Regions from separate parts of the Mesorhizobium sp. M1A.F.Ca.IN.022.07.1.1 genome, predicted to be linked through region 1. Evidence: riboswitches for the same ligand, from Rfam matches in the RefSeq annotation. Region 1 holds a riboswitch; the other holds the start of a gene.
The links. Region 1 has a riboswitch for cobalamin ahead of EOA75_RS15025 (DUF1636 family protein). Riboswitches for the same ligand answer to the same signal wherever they lie in the genome.
Positions count from the first base shown of each region.

Region 1 (4,252 bases):
CACTTTGATTACAGCAACGGACTCTAAGGCGGAAGCGTGACAGTTTAACCCGCTGAACCGTTTTAGGTGGCCTATGCTGCGACGCGGCGAGGGTTAGCGCAGCGGTTTCGGCGACGCAAGTCAAACCTTCTTCAAAATCCGGCCCTGGACGCCATATCGGAAGAAACTGGTCCGATCCGCTCCTGTTTGATTTCCTTCATGTTTTACTCCACTTTTCTATCCTGACATATCTCCCGCCATTTGCCTGCTAGCATGGCCGGAATCACCGACTGGAAACCCCGGCAAAGGATCAGGGCAAGGTAGCTGGATGAAAGAAAAGATCTCGCTCGCCGCAGCAAGGCGCATTGCGCTCGGCGCGCAGGGTTTTACCGATGCGCGGCCGGCCGGCACGCCCGATCGTCGCCATCTCGCCCGCGTGCTTTCCAGAACTGGCCTGCTGCAGATCGATTCCGTCAGCGCCGTGGTGCGCGCCCACTATATGCCGCTCTATTCGCGCCTCGGCCCCTACCCGCTTGCGCTGCTCGACAACGCGGCCGTCACGCGCAAGCGAACCGTCTTCGAATACTGGGCCCATGAGGCTTCCTTCCTGCCCGTCGAGACCTATCCGTTGATGCGCTGGCGCATGCAGCGGGCCGAGAAAGGCGAGGAAATGTATCTCGGCCTCGCCAAATGGGGCCGCGAGCGCAAGGCGATGATCGAGGAGATCTACGGGCAAGTCGCGGAACGCGGGCCGATCGCCGCCTCCGACATCGAAGGCCACAAGGGCAATGGCGGATGGTGGGGCTGGAGCGAGGCCAAGCACGCTTTCGAATGGCTGTTCTGGGCCGGGCGCATCACCACCGCCTACCGGCGAGGATTCGAGCGCTATTACGACCTGCCCGAGCGGGTTCTGCCGCAGGCCATCCTCGACCTGCCGGTGCCCTCGGTCGAGGACGCGCATCGCGAATTGCTGCGCATTTCCGCCCGCGCCCATGGCATCGCAACCTATGGCGATCTGCGTGACTATTTCCGCCTGGCGCCTGGCGATACGAGAGCCAGGATCGAGGAACTGGTCGAGATGGGCGAACTGCTGCCGGTGAAGGTCGAAGGCTGGGACAAGCCCGCCTATCTCCACAAGGACGCCCGCTTTCCGCGCCGCATCGAGGCCCGCGCCCTGCTCGCGCCCTTCGATCCGGTGGTATTCGAACGCACCCGGACGGAAAAACTCTTCGGCTTCCGCTACCGCATCGAGATCTACACGCCGGCCGAGAAGCGCCAGTACGGCTACTACGTGCTGCCTTTCCTGCTCGGCGACCGGATCGTTGCCCGGGTCGATCTGAGAGCCGACCGCCCGGCCGGCGTACTGCGCGTCCATGCGGCTTTTGCCGAAGCCGGCGCTCCCGCCGAAACAGCCGCACAGCTCTTCGATGAGTTGAAACAGATGCAGGCATGGCTCGGCTTGGAAACCATCGAGGTGACGCCGGGCGGCGACCTTGGGCCGGCGTTGACCGACATTTCGGTGTCGTAGCCGCGCGTTGACATGCGAGCACCTCTAAGCCTAAATCCGCCGCAGACGGTCTCCTCCCGGCAAGGGGAGGAGCCAAGAGGGAATGCGGTGCGGGAAAACCCAAATCCGCGGCTGTCCCCGCAACTGTGAGCGACGAGCCTCAGCCGAAAACCACTGGGATGTTCCCGGGAAGGCGGCGCAAGGCGACGACCCGCGAGCCAGGAGACCTGCCGTCTGAGACATGAGAATCCGATCGCTCGGCGGGTTTTCCGGGCAAGGAGCCTGTTTTGGATCGCAACGTCAGTTTTCCGGCTAATACCGCGGACATTTCGTCCGAACCTCGCGACGCGCTATCGGAAGTGACCGTCATCGTCTGCTCCTCCTGCCGCGATGAGACCGGTTCGGACGCGCATCCGCGTGCCGGCGCCCTCCTTGCCGAAGACGCGCGCCGCGCCGCGCCGGACGAGAAAATCCGCATCCGCACCGTCGAGTGTCTCGGCAATTGCAAACGCCGCCTGAGCGCGGCGCTGCTGCGCGACGGCTGCTGGAGCTATGTCTTCGGTGACCTGGAAACGACCAGCGGCGCCGACCTCGTCACCGGCGCAAAGCTCTTTGCCACCTCGACCGACGGCCTCATCCCCTGGCGAGGCCGGCCCGATTCCCTCAAGCGCGGCCTGGTTGCCCGCCTCCCTCCCCTCGACCTGCTGAAGGACTGACATGACCGCATCCCTCTCCCGTGTTCCCTGCACTGTCGTCACCGGCTTTCTCGGCGCCGGCAAGACCACGCTGATCCGCAACCTGCTCGAAAACGCCAAGGGCAAGCGGCTGGCGATCATCGTTAACGAATTCGGTGATGTCGGCATCGACGGCGAGATCCTGAAAGGCTGCGGCATCGACACCTGCCCAGAGGAAAATATCGTCGAGCTCGCCAATGGCTGCATCTGCTGCACCGTCGCCGACGATTTCGTGCCGGCGCTCGACCAGATCCTGTCGCGCACGCCGAAGGTCGACCACATCCTGATCGAAACCTCCGGCCTCGCTTTGCCGAAGCCGCTCGTCCAGGCCTTCCAGTGGCCGACGGTGAAGAGCCGCGTCACGGTCGATGGCGTCATCGCGGTGGTCGACGGTCCGGCGCTGGCCGACGGCCGCGTCGCCTCCGACATGGACGCCCTGCAGGCGCAGCGCGCCGCCGACGATTCCCTCGACCACGATGATCCGGTCGAAGAGGTGTTCGAGGACCAGATCGCCTGCGCCGACCTCATCATCCTGTCGAAGAGCGATCTGATGGACGCGGCGGGCTCAGTCCGCGCCAATGCCGTTATCGGCGAGCACGTGGCGCGCGCGGTCAAGGTCGTGCCGACCGCACAGGGCAAGGTCGACCCGTCGGTGCTGCTCGGTCTTGGCCTCGCCGTCGAGGACGACATCGAGAACCGCAAGACCCATCACGATGACGAGCTCGACCATGAGCATGACGATTTCGACTCCTTCGTCCTCGATATCCCGTCCATCGCCAGTCCGGATGAGCTGGCAAAGCGCGTCGCTCTCGCCGCCGAGCAGGAAAACGTTCTGCGCGTCAAAGGCTTTGTCGAGGTGGGCGGCAAGCCGATGCGGCTGCTGCTCCAAGCCGTCGGCCCGCGCGTCAATCACTATTACGACCGCGCCTGGACGCCGGACGACGACCGCCGATCGCGGCTCGTCGTCATCGGCCTCAAGGGGCTGAACCGCCCGGCGATCGAGCGTATCCTCGCCGGCTGAGGCAAGACCGAACCGCGATGCACATCCTCACCACGACATCCGCCTCGCTCGACGATCTCGCCGAGCCGATCGACCTCAGGCAGACGCCTGCGGATGTCGTGGCCCTGTCCTTCACCGACAGCGATCTCGCCGGCCTCGCCGCTGCGTGGAAGGCCGACGCCGCGCGGCTGCCGTCGATGCGGCTGGCAGCACTTCGCGATCTCCGCCATCCGATGTCGGTGGACCTCTGGATCGACAGCGTTGCCCGTCACGCCAAGGTGGTCCTCGTCCGCATCCTGGGCGGCTACGACTGGTGGCGCTATGGCTCCGACCAGCTCGCCGCGGTCGCACGCGAGCGCGGCATCAAGCTGGCGCTGCTGCCGGGCGAAAGCCATGACGAGGACCAGCGGCTGATCGAAGCCTCGACCCTGCCGCGCGCCGAACTCGACGCCCTGCTCGGCTATTTCCGCGAAGGCGGCCCGGCGAACATGAGCGCGCTGGTGCAAAGACTGGCAAGGCTCGCCGGGTCGGATACGGCCGTGGCCGAGCCGGTGAGCGTGCCGAAGGCAGGGTACTATCAACCAGGAATCGGAGTTGTCGCGAAATCAGTCTTCTTGAACGTCGGCGATCCGTCACACCTCCCTCTGTCCGGCAGGAGAGAGGGGGGTGTGGCGGAGCTCAACATCGACAGCGTCGGTGCCCCCGTCATCCCCATCCTCTTCTACCGCTCGATGCTGCTTGCCGCGGACGTCGCGCCAATCGATGCACTCGCAGATGCCCTTCGCTCGCAGGGCATGACGCCAATGCCGATCTTTGTTTCGAGCCTCAAGGACCCGGTATCGCTGGCTTTCGTCGAAACCGCCATCGCCTCGCTGAACCCGTCCGCGATCGTCACTGCAACCGCCTTCGCCTCCGGTGCCGAGCCGGGTGCCGAAACGCTCTTCGACCGTGCCGGCGTGCCCGTGTTCCAGGTCATCGTCGCCACGACCCGGCGCGAAGTCTGGGAGAAAAACCAGCGCGGCCTGGCGCCCG
Region 1 is NZ_RZST01000114.1:6,164-10,415, forward strand. Features, by position in the region: gene EOA75_RS15020 (winged helix-turn-helix domain-containing protein) at 308-1,507, shown strand; cobalamin riboswitch at 1,537-1,736, shown strand; gene EOA75_RS15025 (DUF1636 family protein) at 1,774-2,202, shown strand; gene cobW (cobalamin biosynthesis protein CobW) at 2,204-3,241, shown strand; gene cobN (cobaltochelatase subunit CobN) at 3,259-4,252, shown strand, end outside.

Region 2 (4,252 bases), on a different contig from region 1:
CTGGACAGCGGAATTGTAGGTGCCGAGATTCCAATGGTCGAATCTGTCTATGTGCACCGCGGGCTGGTCGAAAGGTGCAAGCAATGGCCAGGTGGTATCGATCCGGCGTTCGCTGACGACCAGCATCCCGTTGCCGATAGGAGCACCGAGCCACTTGTGCAGGCTGGTGACAAAAAATCGCAATCGAGTTCGCGGAAGCTGACCGGCATCTGAGCAAAAGTCTGGGCACCGTCGACGACAGTCATGATGTCGCGCTCCCGCGCGATCTCGCAGAGCCGGTTCACCGGCAGGACACGCCCGTTCCAGTGGTACATGTGAGTCAGCTGCAGGACGCGGGTACGCGGGGTCATCGCCTGAACATAGGATTCGATGATGTCGTCGTCGCTGTCCATGAGGTCGAAGGTGCAGTTTACAACCTCGATGCCCTCGCGCTGTTGCCGCTGCAGCCAGCCCGCACGAACGCTGGGGTAGTCCCAAGGCGAGATCAGCACTTGATCGCCCTTAGTCAGCGGTATTCCGAAGATCGCTGTCGAAAGACCCTCCGACGAATTCCGGTTCAGCGCGATCTCTCCGGGGCTGCAATCGATCAGTTCCGCCAGCTCGCGTTTGATATGAGGAAGTGCTGTGTCGAGCTTGCTCCACATATTGTAGTCGGGATTGCGACTGATGAAGCGGTAGGCGTCAACCGTCGCTTCCTCGACAACAGTCGGTGGGGGACTGACCGCGGCGTTGTTCAAGTTGAGGAATGGTTCTTGCGGCGGGTATTTTGCGCGGATGCGCTCCCATTCCGCTTCGCCCTCATGTTCGGCGGACCGATCTATTGCAAAAAAGTTCATGGGAACGCGCCGGGTCTCATCTATCGCCCGACAATAAGCGCCGAAGCCCAGCTCAATCTGCCTATTCACATGAGAAGACAGAATTTAATTCCGAACGCCGGTGAATTCACCAGACGTTGAAGACCGAGAACGACATCGCTTGGCACAGGGTTAGCAGTGAGGAAGCGAGTGCGGAGATCCGGCCCAACCACGCCAAGAAGAACCGTCACGTTGTCAAGCGATGCGCGAACAATCCCCGGTTTTCTGAGAGCGGGCAACGACGGTCAGGCCTGCCAATGCGCCATTGCGCAAACGCGAAGCGCGATGGCGCGTTGCGGTTGGTGCGGGTCTATGGAACGCCGAGCGGTTCTAAGGCTTTAATCGTTCTCCGAGACGAGCGATCGCCGATTTGAGCGGCGCCTCGCCGGCGCCGCAAAAGGTCTCGCTCATCACCAGCTCGGGCAGCGGCAGGCGCTTGCCCCAGCCATGCGCTTCGAGGTCGGGCCTTGGCGCGAATTCCGAGACGCGGCCGACGCAGAGATAGGCGATCGGCGTGACGTGCTCGGGGATCGACAGCAGTCGCTTCAGCGCTTCGGGCTCGATGATGCTCACCCAGCCGACCCCGACGCCTTCCGCCCGCGCCGCGAGCCAGAAATTCTGCACCGCGCAGACGGTGCTGTAGAGGTCCATCTCCGGATTGTGCCAGCGCCCGAGCGGCGAGTTCTTCGAGCGCTGGCGGTCGCAGGTGATGCACAGGTTGAGCGCGCTTTCGCAGATGCCCTCGAGCTTCAGCTTGCGGTAGAGCGCCTGCCGGTCCGCCTCGATCGCCGGCAGTTCCTGTTCGCGCGCGGCCAAAAACAGGTCGCGCACCTGCCGCCGCCTTGTGGCGTCCCGGATGATGATGAAGTTCCAGGGCTGCATGTAGCCGACCGACGGCGCGTGGTGTGCCGCGGTGAGCAGCCGCGCCAAAACGCTGTCGTCGAGATCGTCGGCAAGGAAATGGCTGCGCACGTCGCGCCGGGTGAACATGGCCCGGTAGACGGCGTCGCGCGCCAATTGGTCAAAGTCATCGCCGCCGGCGGCGGCTGTTCGTGCCTGCATCGCTTGTCCCCTTGCGATAAGCAGTCCTCCGCCTGACCATGCGGATGACCATGTCTGCCGGGCCGGTCTTCTGGCTCGGGATCGACCCGCATCCGGCGCCTTCCCGTCTGGGACAGTGGCGTTTGCCGGCGCGGTCCCCCTCACAGCGTTGGGCACGCCACGGATTTCAACCGTGTTCCCGATTCTCCCGCGTTGCGGGCACCAGGCAGCGACGCGACCTTATCGCGAAGCCGAAGCCGGGCCAATGCCGCCAGCGACACGATTGGGCGCGATTTCCCCAATCATTCGGCGCTGAAACATGGCTATCCGTGCGACAGGTGCCTAGATTAGGCGCCATGACCACTCGTCTTTACACTCATCCGGTATTCCTGGAACACCTCACGCCGCCCGGCCACCCCGAGCGCCCCGACCGTTTGCGCGCCATCGAGCGCGTGCTCGACGACGAGGCTTTTTCGGCCCTCGACCGCGTCGAGGCGCCGGAAGGCGACGAGGCGACTATCCTTTACGCGCATCCGGAGGATTTCGTCGGCCGTGTCCGCGCTGCGATTCCCGAGACGGGGATCGTCTCGATCGATGCCGACACCAGCGCCAGCCCGAAAAGCTGGCAGGCCGCGGTGACGGCGATCGGCGCGGCGAACGCCGCCGTCGACGATGTGTTCGAGGGCCGTGCCGCCAATGTCTTCGTTGCCGCGCGTCCGCCCGGCCATCACGCCGAAAAAGCGACCGCGATGGGCTTTTGCCTGTTCAACACCGCGGCGATCGCCGCCCGTTATGCGCAGGAGAAGCATCTGGCCGAGCGCGTCGCCATCGTCGATTGGGATGTGCATCACGGCAACGGCACGCAGGACATTTTCTGGGACGATCCGTCGGTGCTCTATTGCTCGACCCACCAGATGCCGCTTTATCCGGGCACCGGTGCCAAGAGCGAGACCGGCGCCGGCAACATCGTCAACGCGCCGCTTGCGCCGAGCACCGGCAGCGACACGTTCCGCGACGCCTTCCTGTCGCGCGTGCTGCCGTCGATCGACGCCTTCCAGCCGGATCTGATCATCATTTCCGCCGGTTTCGATGCGCACCATCGCGATCCGCTGGCCGCGATCAACCTGACCGAGGACGATTTCGACTGGGCGACCGGCCAGCTGATGGAGCGCGCCGGGCGCCACAGCGGCAACCGGCTCGTCAGCCTGCTGGAGGGCGGTTACGATCTGCAAGGATTGGCATTTTCGGTCGCCGCCCATGTCGGGCGGCTGATGAAGGGATGAATGATGGCTGATGAAGCTAACCAAGACGTCAAGGCGATGAGCTTCGAACAGGCGCTCGACGCGCTGGAGAAGATCGTCGATGATCTGGAGCGCGGCGACGTTCCGCTCGACCAGTCGATCAAGATCTACGAGCGCGGCGAGGCGCTGAAGGCTCATTGCGACCGCTTGCTCAAGGCCGCCGAGGACAAGGTCGAGAAGATCAGGCTCTCGCGCGACGGCAAGCCGGTTGGAACGGAGCCGCTCGACGCCGAGTGAGGTGTATTGATATTCAGGTGAGGCCGCCTGCAAACGCGGCTTTCTGCGGTTCCGGTGCTCACGTCCTTCAAGTACGCTCCGGTCCGGTTCTCGGAACCCGCCATTTTCGGCTCGGTCTGACCTGAATCTCAACACACCTCGGTGCACAATGTCAGACCGGTTCGGGCAGAAAGCAGGTAAGGAGTTAAAGCATGTGCCGAAACATCAAGACCCTGTTCAACTTCGATCCGCCGGCGACCGACGACGAGGTCCATGACGCGGCGCTGCAGTTCGTTCGCAAGCTGAGCGGCGCGACCAAGCCGTCCAAGCGCAACGAGCATGCCTTCAACCACGCCGTCGAGGCGATCGCCGCCGCCGCGCGCGAGCTGCTTGACAGCCTCGAAACCACCCAGCATCCGCGCAACCGCGAGGATGAGGCCGCCAAGGCGAAGGCCCGATCCGCGCTCCGCTTCGCCTGACGCCGGTCATGAGCTTCTTTCCAGGCAACGATCCTGAGGCCGGCGACGCCTTCGCCTGCGACCAGATCGAGTTGATGGTCATTCCGAACGCCAAGGACATTGGCGGCTTCGAGGTTCGCCGCGCCTTGCCGACGGCGAAGCGCAGGCTGGTCGGTCCGTTCATCTTCTTCGACCGCATGGGTCCGGCCATCCTGCGCGCCGGCCATGCGATCGACGTGCGCCCGCATCCGCATATCGGGCTTTCCACCGTCACTTATCTGTTCGACGGCAAGATCAGGCATCGCGACTCGCTCGGCACCGAAATGGTGATCGCGCCGGGCGACGTGAATTTGATGACCGCCGGCCGCGGCATCGTTCATTC
Region 2 is NZ_RZST01000032.1:19,311-23,562, forward strand. Features, by position in the region: partial or broken gene EOA75_RS34900 (aminotransferase class V-fold PLP-dependent enzyme) at 1-126, opposite strand, end outside; gene EOA75_RS06510 (aminotransferase class V-fold PLP-dependent enzyme) at 48-836, opposite strand; gene bluB (5,6-dimethylbenzimidazole synthase) at 1,185-1,916, opposite strand; cobalamin riboswitch at 1,959-2,137, opposite strand; gene EOA75_RS06520 (histone deacetylase family protein) at 2,252-3,178, shown strand; gene EOA75_RS06525 (exodeoxyribonuclease VII small subunit) at 3,182-3,433, shown strand; gene EOA75_RS06530 (DUF2277 domain-containing protein) at 3,625-3,891, shown strand; gene EOA75_RS06535 (pirin family protein) at 3,900-4,252, shown strand, end outside.
Region 2: another riboswitch for cobalamin. It lies ahead of bluB (5,6-dimethylbenzimidazole synthase); the one in region 1 lies ahead of EOA75_RS15025 (DUF1636 family protein).